One region of the Pseudoalteromonas sp. BSi20480 genome, then DNA from elsewhere that is predicted to be linked to it. Evidence: predicted binding sites of a transcription regulator. Region 1 holds the regulator's gene; each other region holds the start of a gene.
What was found. Region 1 encodes sigma-54, which starts transcription at its own class of promoters, with help from an activator protein. Its sites were predicted from a motif close to GTTGGCACGNNNNTNGNNT; they were not measured.

Region 1 (2,274 bases):
AGAGAAGATACATTGAATAATCTATTAGATGAATTTAGCATTCAACACATTCGCGACAGCAAAGGCATGGCATTATCGGGCGGAGAACGTCGCCGAGTGGAGATTGCACGTGCTTTAGCCGCAGATCCAAAGTTTATTTTGTTAGACGAACCATTTGCCGGTGTTGACCCTATCTCAGTATTAGATATTAAAAAAATTATTGAACACCTGAAAAACCGTGGGATTGGCGTATTAATAACAGACCACAATGTAAGAGAAACCCTTGATGTTTGCGAAAAAGCCTACATTGTTTCTCATGGGGAACTGATTGCTTCTGGTACCCCTGAACACATATTAAATGATAAAACTGTACGCGATGTATATTTAGGCGAGCAATTTAGGCTGTAACATTTACGCCTTATTTATAAGCATCTGCTAGTATTAACTATAACAACTTAAAAGGATTGTTAGAGATACATGAGGCAATCACTACAGCTGCGCATGGGCCAGCAACTTACAATGACACCTCAGTTGCAACAAGCTATTCGCTTGCTGCAATTAAGCACATTGGATCTTCAGCAAGAAATACAAGAAGCGCTCGACAGCAACCCATTACTTGAGGTTGAGGAGCAAGACTATGCCGATGATCTTGCGGGCAAAAATGAGCAAAAAGCAGATAACGATGAAGTTACAGTAACCGTATCTGCCGATGAAGCCCCTAGCGAGTATGAACAAGACAGTGGTGAAGCGCTTGCTAAAGATACCGTAAGTGACGACATGGCAATGGATGTTAGCTGGGATGAGTATATGAGTGCAGCCCCTGCATCATCTTCAGGCCCAATGCCTGAAGATGAGTCTATATATCAGGGCGCATCAACTGAAACGCTTCACGAATACTTAATGTGGCAATTACAATTAACGCCATTTAGCCCTACAGATGAAGCCATCGCTATTGCTATTGTAGAAGCGGTGGATGATTCAGGCATACTGACACTCAGTTGCGAAGAGATTTTAGAGAGCTTTAATCAAGATAACGACGATGACGTTGAGGTTGAACTTGACGAAATAGAAGCGGTATTAAAGCGCATTCAGCTATTTGACCCAGTGGGTATTGCGGCACGTAGCTTACAAGAGTGTTTGTGTATTCAGTTAAATCAATTTGATAAAGGCACGCCTTTTATTGATGAAACAAAAATGATTTTAACCGAGCACATTGATTTGTTAGCTGCTCGTGACTACCGTACATTAATGAAAAAAACGAAGCTCAAAGAAGATGAGCTTAAAGAAGTAATGACACTTATTCATACGCTCAACCCTAAGCCTGCAGACACAATAGTACGAGAAGAGTCTGAGTATGTAATACCTGATGTGTCAGTTAAAAAAATTAAAGGCCGCTGGATTGTAGAGTTAAACCCAGACAGCATGCCAAAAATTCGTGTAAACAGCCAATATGCAGCGATGTCGCGTACAGTTAAATCAAGCGGCGATAGTCAATTTATTCGCTCACATTTACAAGAAGCTAAATGGTTTATAAAAAGCTTAGAAAGTAGAAATGATACACTTTTAAAAGTAACTAACTGTATTGTTAAACAACAACAGGGCTTTTTTGAACACGGGCCAGAAGCCATGAAACCGATGGTTTTAAATGATGTTGCCGAAATGGTAGAAATGCACGAATCAACAATTTCGCGCGTAACTACGCAAAAGTATATGCACACACCGCGTGGAATATTTGAGCTTAAATACTTTTTCTCAAGCCACGTTAGTACCGAAAATGGTGGAGAATGTTCATCTACGGCAATACGTGCACTTATTAAAAAATTAATCGCAGCAGAAAACTCAGCAAAACCATTGAGTGATAGCAAAATTGCGGATATATTGGCTGAGCAAGGAATTAAAGTAGCGAGACGTACAATCGCAAAATATCGCGAATCTCTGGCTATTCCACCGTCAAATCAGCGAAAGAGCCTGATCTAAGACGCTAAACAAAGAGGGTAATGCTTATGCAACTAAATTTAACTGGTCGTCATGTAGAACTAACTGATTCATTAAGAGACTATATAAATACCAAATTTGCGAAGCTAGAAAGGCACTCTGATCATATTAATAATGTTCATGTCATTCTTGATATAGAAAAATTAAATCAAAAAGCAGAAGCAACTATTCATGTAAGTGGTGCTGAATTATTCGCATCCACTGAACATCAAGATATGTATGCAGCTATTGATTCATTGATTGACAAGCTTGACCGTCAAGTAATTAAACACAAAGAGAAGCTTGCTCGACACTAATATG
Region 2 (2,274 bases), on a different contig from region 1:
TAAATCGAACCGATGCGATGCGCCGTTTGTTGCGATTAACTGTGCAGCAATTCCTGAAAATATGCTTGAAGCAACCTTATTTGGTTATGAAAAGGGTGCGTTTACAGGCGCAATTCAAGCGTGTCCTGGTAAGTTTGAGCAAGCGCAAGGCGGTACTATATTGCTCGACGAAATAACAGAAATGGATTTAGGGCTGCAAGCTAAACTACTTCGTGTGTTGCAAGAGCGCGAAGTAGAGCGCTTAGGTGGAAGAAAAACAATCCAGTTAGATGTACGGATACTTGCAACAAGTAACCGAGATTTGAAAGAAGCGGTTACCGAAAACCAATTTAGAGAAGATTTATATTACAGGCTTAATGTGTTTCCTTTGATGTGGCGACCACTTTGTCAGCGACCTGGAGATATCCTTGTATTGGCTAAGCATTTAATTGAGCGCCACTTAAACAAAAGTAAAGAGCCTATGGCTTATCTTGATAGTGCCGCAGAGAAAAAATTACTTGCTCATTCATGGCCTGGTAATGTGCGTGAGCTTGATAACGTAATACAACGTGCGTTAATACTTAGGACTGGGGATACTCTAAACGAGCATGCTATTTTCATTGAAAATACAGCGGCGACAGATTTTGTAATGGAGCCTGCATCTGTAAGTGCGCAAAATACTAGTCAGCAGCAAGTAAGTGCTACTAATAGAGATATTGACCAAGGCGCTATGAGTTCAGCGTATTATGACGAACAGTCATCTCCAGCCGAGCCAACAAAACAAGACTTATTGGCTGTTGATACGGGAAGTTATAAGGATGAGCTAAAAGATAAAGAGCATCGCATTATTTTAGAAACGTTAGCAAGATGCCAAGGTAAGCGAAAAGATGTTGCTGAAACGCTAGGTATAAGCCCTCGGACTTTACGTTACAAACTAGCGCAGATGCGCGATTTAGGTATTTCACTCCCCGCATAACATCATTTTTAGCCCTAAATTTACCCTTTGAATTTAGGGCTGTCAAAACTCTGACTTGTCAAATTCCTTGCAACTCATTGAAAATATTAATTTAATTTTTTGGCATGCTTTGTGCTTTATTCATGTTAAGAGTTAACTGCATTGCCAGAGACAAATTATGAAAATTCAAAACAGCGCTGTATTTCAAGAAATGCAATCAATGGCTTTAGAAGCTGGCCGTAATAATCAAATCGAAAGGCTGCCAGTAAAAACACAAGCCTCATCAACCGCTCAATTTGGCGATATGCTATCGGATGCAATTAATACTGTGCACGGTTTGCAGCAAGATGCTAAACAAAAAGTAGTGGCGGTAGAAACAGGCGACAGGAGCGTGTCTTTGGCTGAAGCAATGATTGCTTCTCAAAAGTCGTCAGTTGCATTTGAAGCGACAGTGCAGGTTCGTAATAAACTTGTCGAAGCTTACAAAGAAATCATGAACATGCCTGTTTAACTAGGTAGTGGAGAATTATTGTGGCGCAATCTAATCAATCAACCGATCTGGCTCTTGCTACTGGTGAAATGGACCAAAGCGATAGCGACGATCAACAAGAACAGAAATCAGGCTACTTAAGTTCGCTAAATGGCGTTGATTTATTGCGCCAAGTAACTTTAGTTATTGCTTTAGGCATTTGTTTAGCGATTGCTATATTTATTATTATTTGGGCACGTCAGCCAGATATGCGCCCACTTGGTAAAATGCAGACAGAAGAGCTTATTGAAACGCTCGACTTTTTAGACGCACAAAAAATTGAATACCAAGTAGATGGAAATGTAGTGCTCGTCCCTGAAACTGAGTATCAAAATATTAAACTTTTAATGACTCGTGAAGGGCTAGAGCAAGGCCCTACATCGGGTTCAGATATTATTATGCAAGACATGGGGTTTGGTGTAAGTCAGCGTTTAGAGCGTGAACGCTTAAAGCATGGCCGAGAACAACAGTTAGCGCGCACAATTGAAGAGCTCAATAATATTACGCGTGCACGTGTATTGCTTGCCATTCCAAAAGAAAATGTATTTGCGCGCAGAGAGAAAAAGCCTTCAGCAACTGTTGTACTTACTCTTAAGCGTGGGCGTTCGCTAGATAGCGAAGAGGTCGACTCAGTGGTTGATATGGTTGCATCAGCTGTACAAGGTTTAGAGCCGGCTCGTGTAACAGTAACGGATCAAAATGGTCGCTTACTAAATTCAGGCTCGCAAACATCGCTTGCTGCACGTTCACGTAAAGAGTACGACATAGAGCGTAAACGTGAACAAGAATATCTTGAAAAAATAGACAGTAT
Region 3 (2,274 bases), on a different contig from region 1:
GCTCATGGCGATGAAAATACCTCCAAAGTAGTTGGCCGTGCAATTGCCGATATAAAACTACCAGCCGGAACAACTATTGGGGCCATTGTGCGTAACGACGATGTACTCATTGCCCACGACGACACCATTATTATGTCGGGCGATCACGTGATTATGTTTTTAATTGATAAAAAACATATCAACGTAGTAGAAAAGCTCTTCCAAGTAAGTGCTATATTTTTATAACGCATCAAACAAAAAAGCCGCTGAAAATGGCGGCTTTAGTGGAGTATGATTGGGGCTTATCAATGCTACTGTACTTTGGCAAATTCTTCTTTAGAAAGCTCACCATTTCCATCTGTGTCTAAATCTTTAAAAATTTTCACTAGTTGTGAGTTTACTTGAGCTTCTTCCATGCTGATAACACCGTCACTGTTGCTATCAAACGATGCAAAGTCTACCGCTGCATAAGCTGCTGAAGAAGACGCTAAAACTAAAACCGCAAGTGTCGTATTTAATGTTTTCATAGTGATGTTCCTAGTAAAATGAGAAATCCTTTTCTAAGATCCCTGTCTGTGAAAAATAGCTAAACCAATACCGGTTAACTTTAAAATTTTGCAAACTCGTCTTTAGACAGCTCACCGTTACCATCTGTATCTAGCTCTGTAAACTCAGCCATTAAATCGGTGTCTATTGCCGCTTCACTTGGGCTAATTGCTCCACTGCTGTCGGTATCTAAACTGTCAAAATCTGATGCTGCAAACGCAGCTGAAGAAGACGCTAATGCAATAAGTGCTAATGCTTTATTTAAATGTTTCATAACTTAATCCTTCATACTTAATGTTCTATCAAAAAAATGGGCTTATTGCCTTTTAAAATGGTTTCACTTCCTTGTTATCCTTTTTCGTAAGCTCCCTTGCCTACTTAGGTTGTCTTTGGCAACTCAGGATTCCATTTACTGAATTTAGGCTTTTGAAAACTCTTCTTTTGATAACTCACCATTTTGGTCTGTATCGAGCTCTGAGAACATGCTCATTAATTTTGCATCAACTGATGCTTCGGCTTGGCTAATTGCACCATTACCGTCTACATCGAGTGTATTAAAGTCAGAGCCTGCAAAAGCGGCTGACGAAGAAGCGAGTGCGATAAGTGCTAATGTTTTATTAATGCGTTTCATAGTATGTATCCTTCAAGTTGTATGTGAGTGATTGGTACTTACTGTTAATCACGTTTTTCGATTAGTACAACCAGACTATTACAACTTAAATGCCAATATTTATTAGTTTATATTTTTCAGTGCCTTACGTGTTAAATACTGAAAAAAGTGCAAATTTAAGCATTATTTTTGTAGCTATTTAGCAACGCTGGTTTAATTAAAAACTATAAGTTATTAAAAATCAGACATTTAGGTTTAATGTAAAAAACCACAAAGCGAAGTTATTTAAATGATCAAGGTGTAATTAGGTATTGAGCAGGAAGTTTTAAACTGAACAAGGTGTAAAAATAAAATAAAATATAAAAAATTTGAATGCTATATCTCTGCTTTTATTTAATAAAAAATAATAATTTAGTGGTTGGTAATTTATTTTCGTTCATAAAGTAAAAAGTCGCTATTTTGTTGCAAAATAGCGACATTAAAACCTAATCGGCATCAAGTTCTATCATAGCGGGGTCAATAAAGTGCTCTTTCATAAAAGCTTTCATCTCTTCTTTACTGGCTAATAACTTAATACCGCAACGCACGCCTGTATTATGATCTTTCACGCTGCACACTTCGCCTTCAAAGCCTTTGCTATTACTACCTAATACCACAGTGCATTGTGAGTCTTTGATGCTTTCTAGATCTGCGTCAGTTTTTACATCAAACATAGCCCCCGTTAGCGAAATATCTTTTATAACACCATCGAGTACCTTGTCATCACTGAGTTTAAGTTTTGCAGGTAATAGAGTTGGAATACGTGTTTGCGAACGTAAACTAAATAGCTGAACTTGCTTGGGGTAGTTTATAAAAATCAGCCTAACGGGGTGTGATGCAATAGATTTAATTTGCTGTCTAAACGCAATTATTTGTCCATCGTCACCCTCTATTAATGCTCTTACAACGACGGTGACGCCATCTCGTAAGTAATCATTTCCACCCGGTAAACGTTTGGCTGTAGGGAAGTTTAAAATAATAAACTTTTCATCAAGCAAGCCTACCATTTCTGTTTTCACGCGCTTACTGCTAGTGGGTGTTAATATTTCTAAGTCAACTAAACTGCCAACCGGTATATTATTTAATTTATCTGCATGTGT

Region 2: fliE (flagellar hook-basal body complex protein FliE) is a predicted target of sigma-54. The motif match lies at 1,054-1,072, and genes of this name have one in related genera.
Region 3: P20480_RS06455 (EF-hand domain-containing protein) is a predicted target of sigma-54. The motif match lies at 1,235-1,253, and genes of this name have one in related genera.

Annotation. Positions count from the first base shown of each region.
Region 1 covers NZ_BADX01000099.1:73,370-75,643, reverse strand. Annotated here, with positions in the region: gene lptB (LPS export ABC transporter ATP-binding protein) at 1-387, shown strand, start outside; gene P20480_RS07670 (RNA polymerase factor sigma-54) at 457-1,956, shown strand; gene hpf (ribosome hibernation promoting factor) at 1,983-2,270, shown strand.
Region 2 covers NZ_BADX01000166.1:97,498-99,771, reverse strand. Annotated here, with positions in the region: gene P20480_RS01785 (sigma-54-dependent transcriptional regulator) at 1-955, shown strand, start outside; gene fliE (flagellar hook-basal body complex protein FliE) at 1,113-1,445, shown strand; gene fliF (flagellar basal-body MS-ring/collar protein FliF) at 1,466-2,274, shown strand, end outside.
Region 3 covers NZ_BADX01000114.1:43,445-45,718, reverse strand. Annotated here, with positions in the region: gene trkA (Trk system potassium transporter TrkA) at 1-225, shown strand, start outside; gene P20480_RS06445 (EF-hand domain-containing protein) at 291-506, opposite strand; gene P20480_RS06450 (calmodulin) at 587-799, opposite strand; gene P20480_RS06455 (EF-hand domain-containing protein) at 944-1,156, opposite strand; gene P20480_RS06460 (flagellar brake domain-containing protein) at 1,621-2,274, opposite strand, start outside.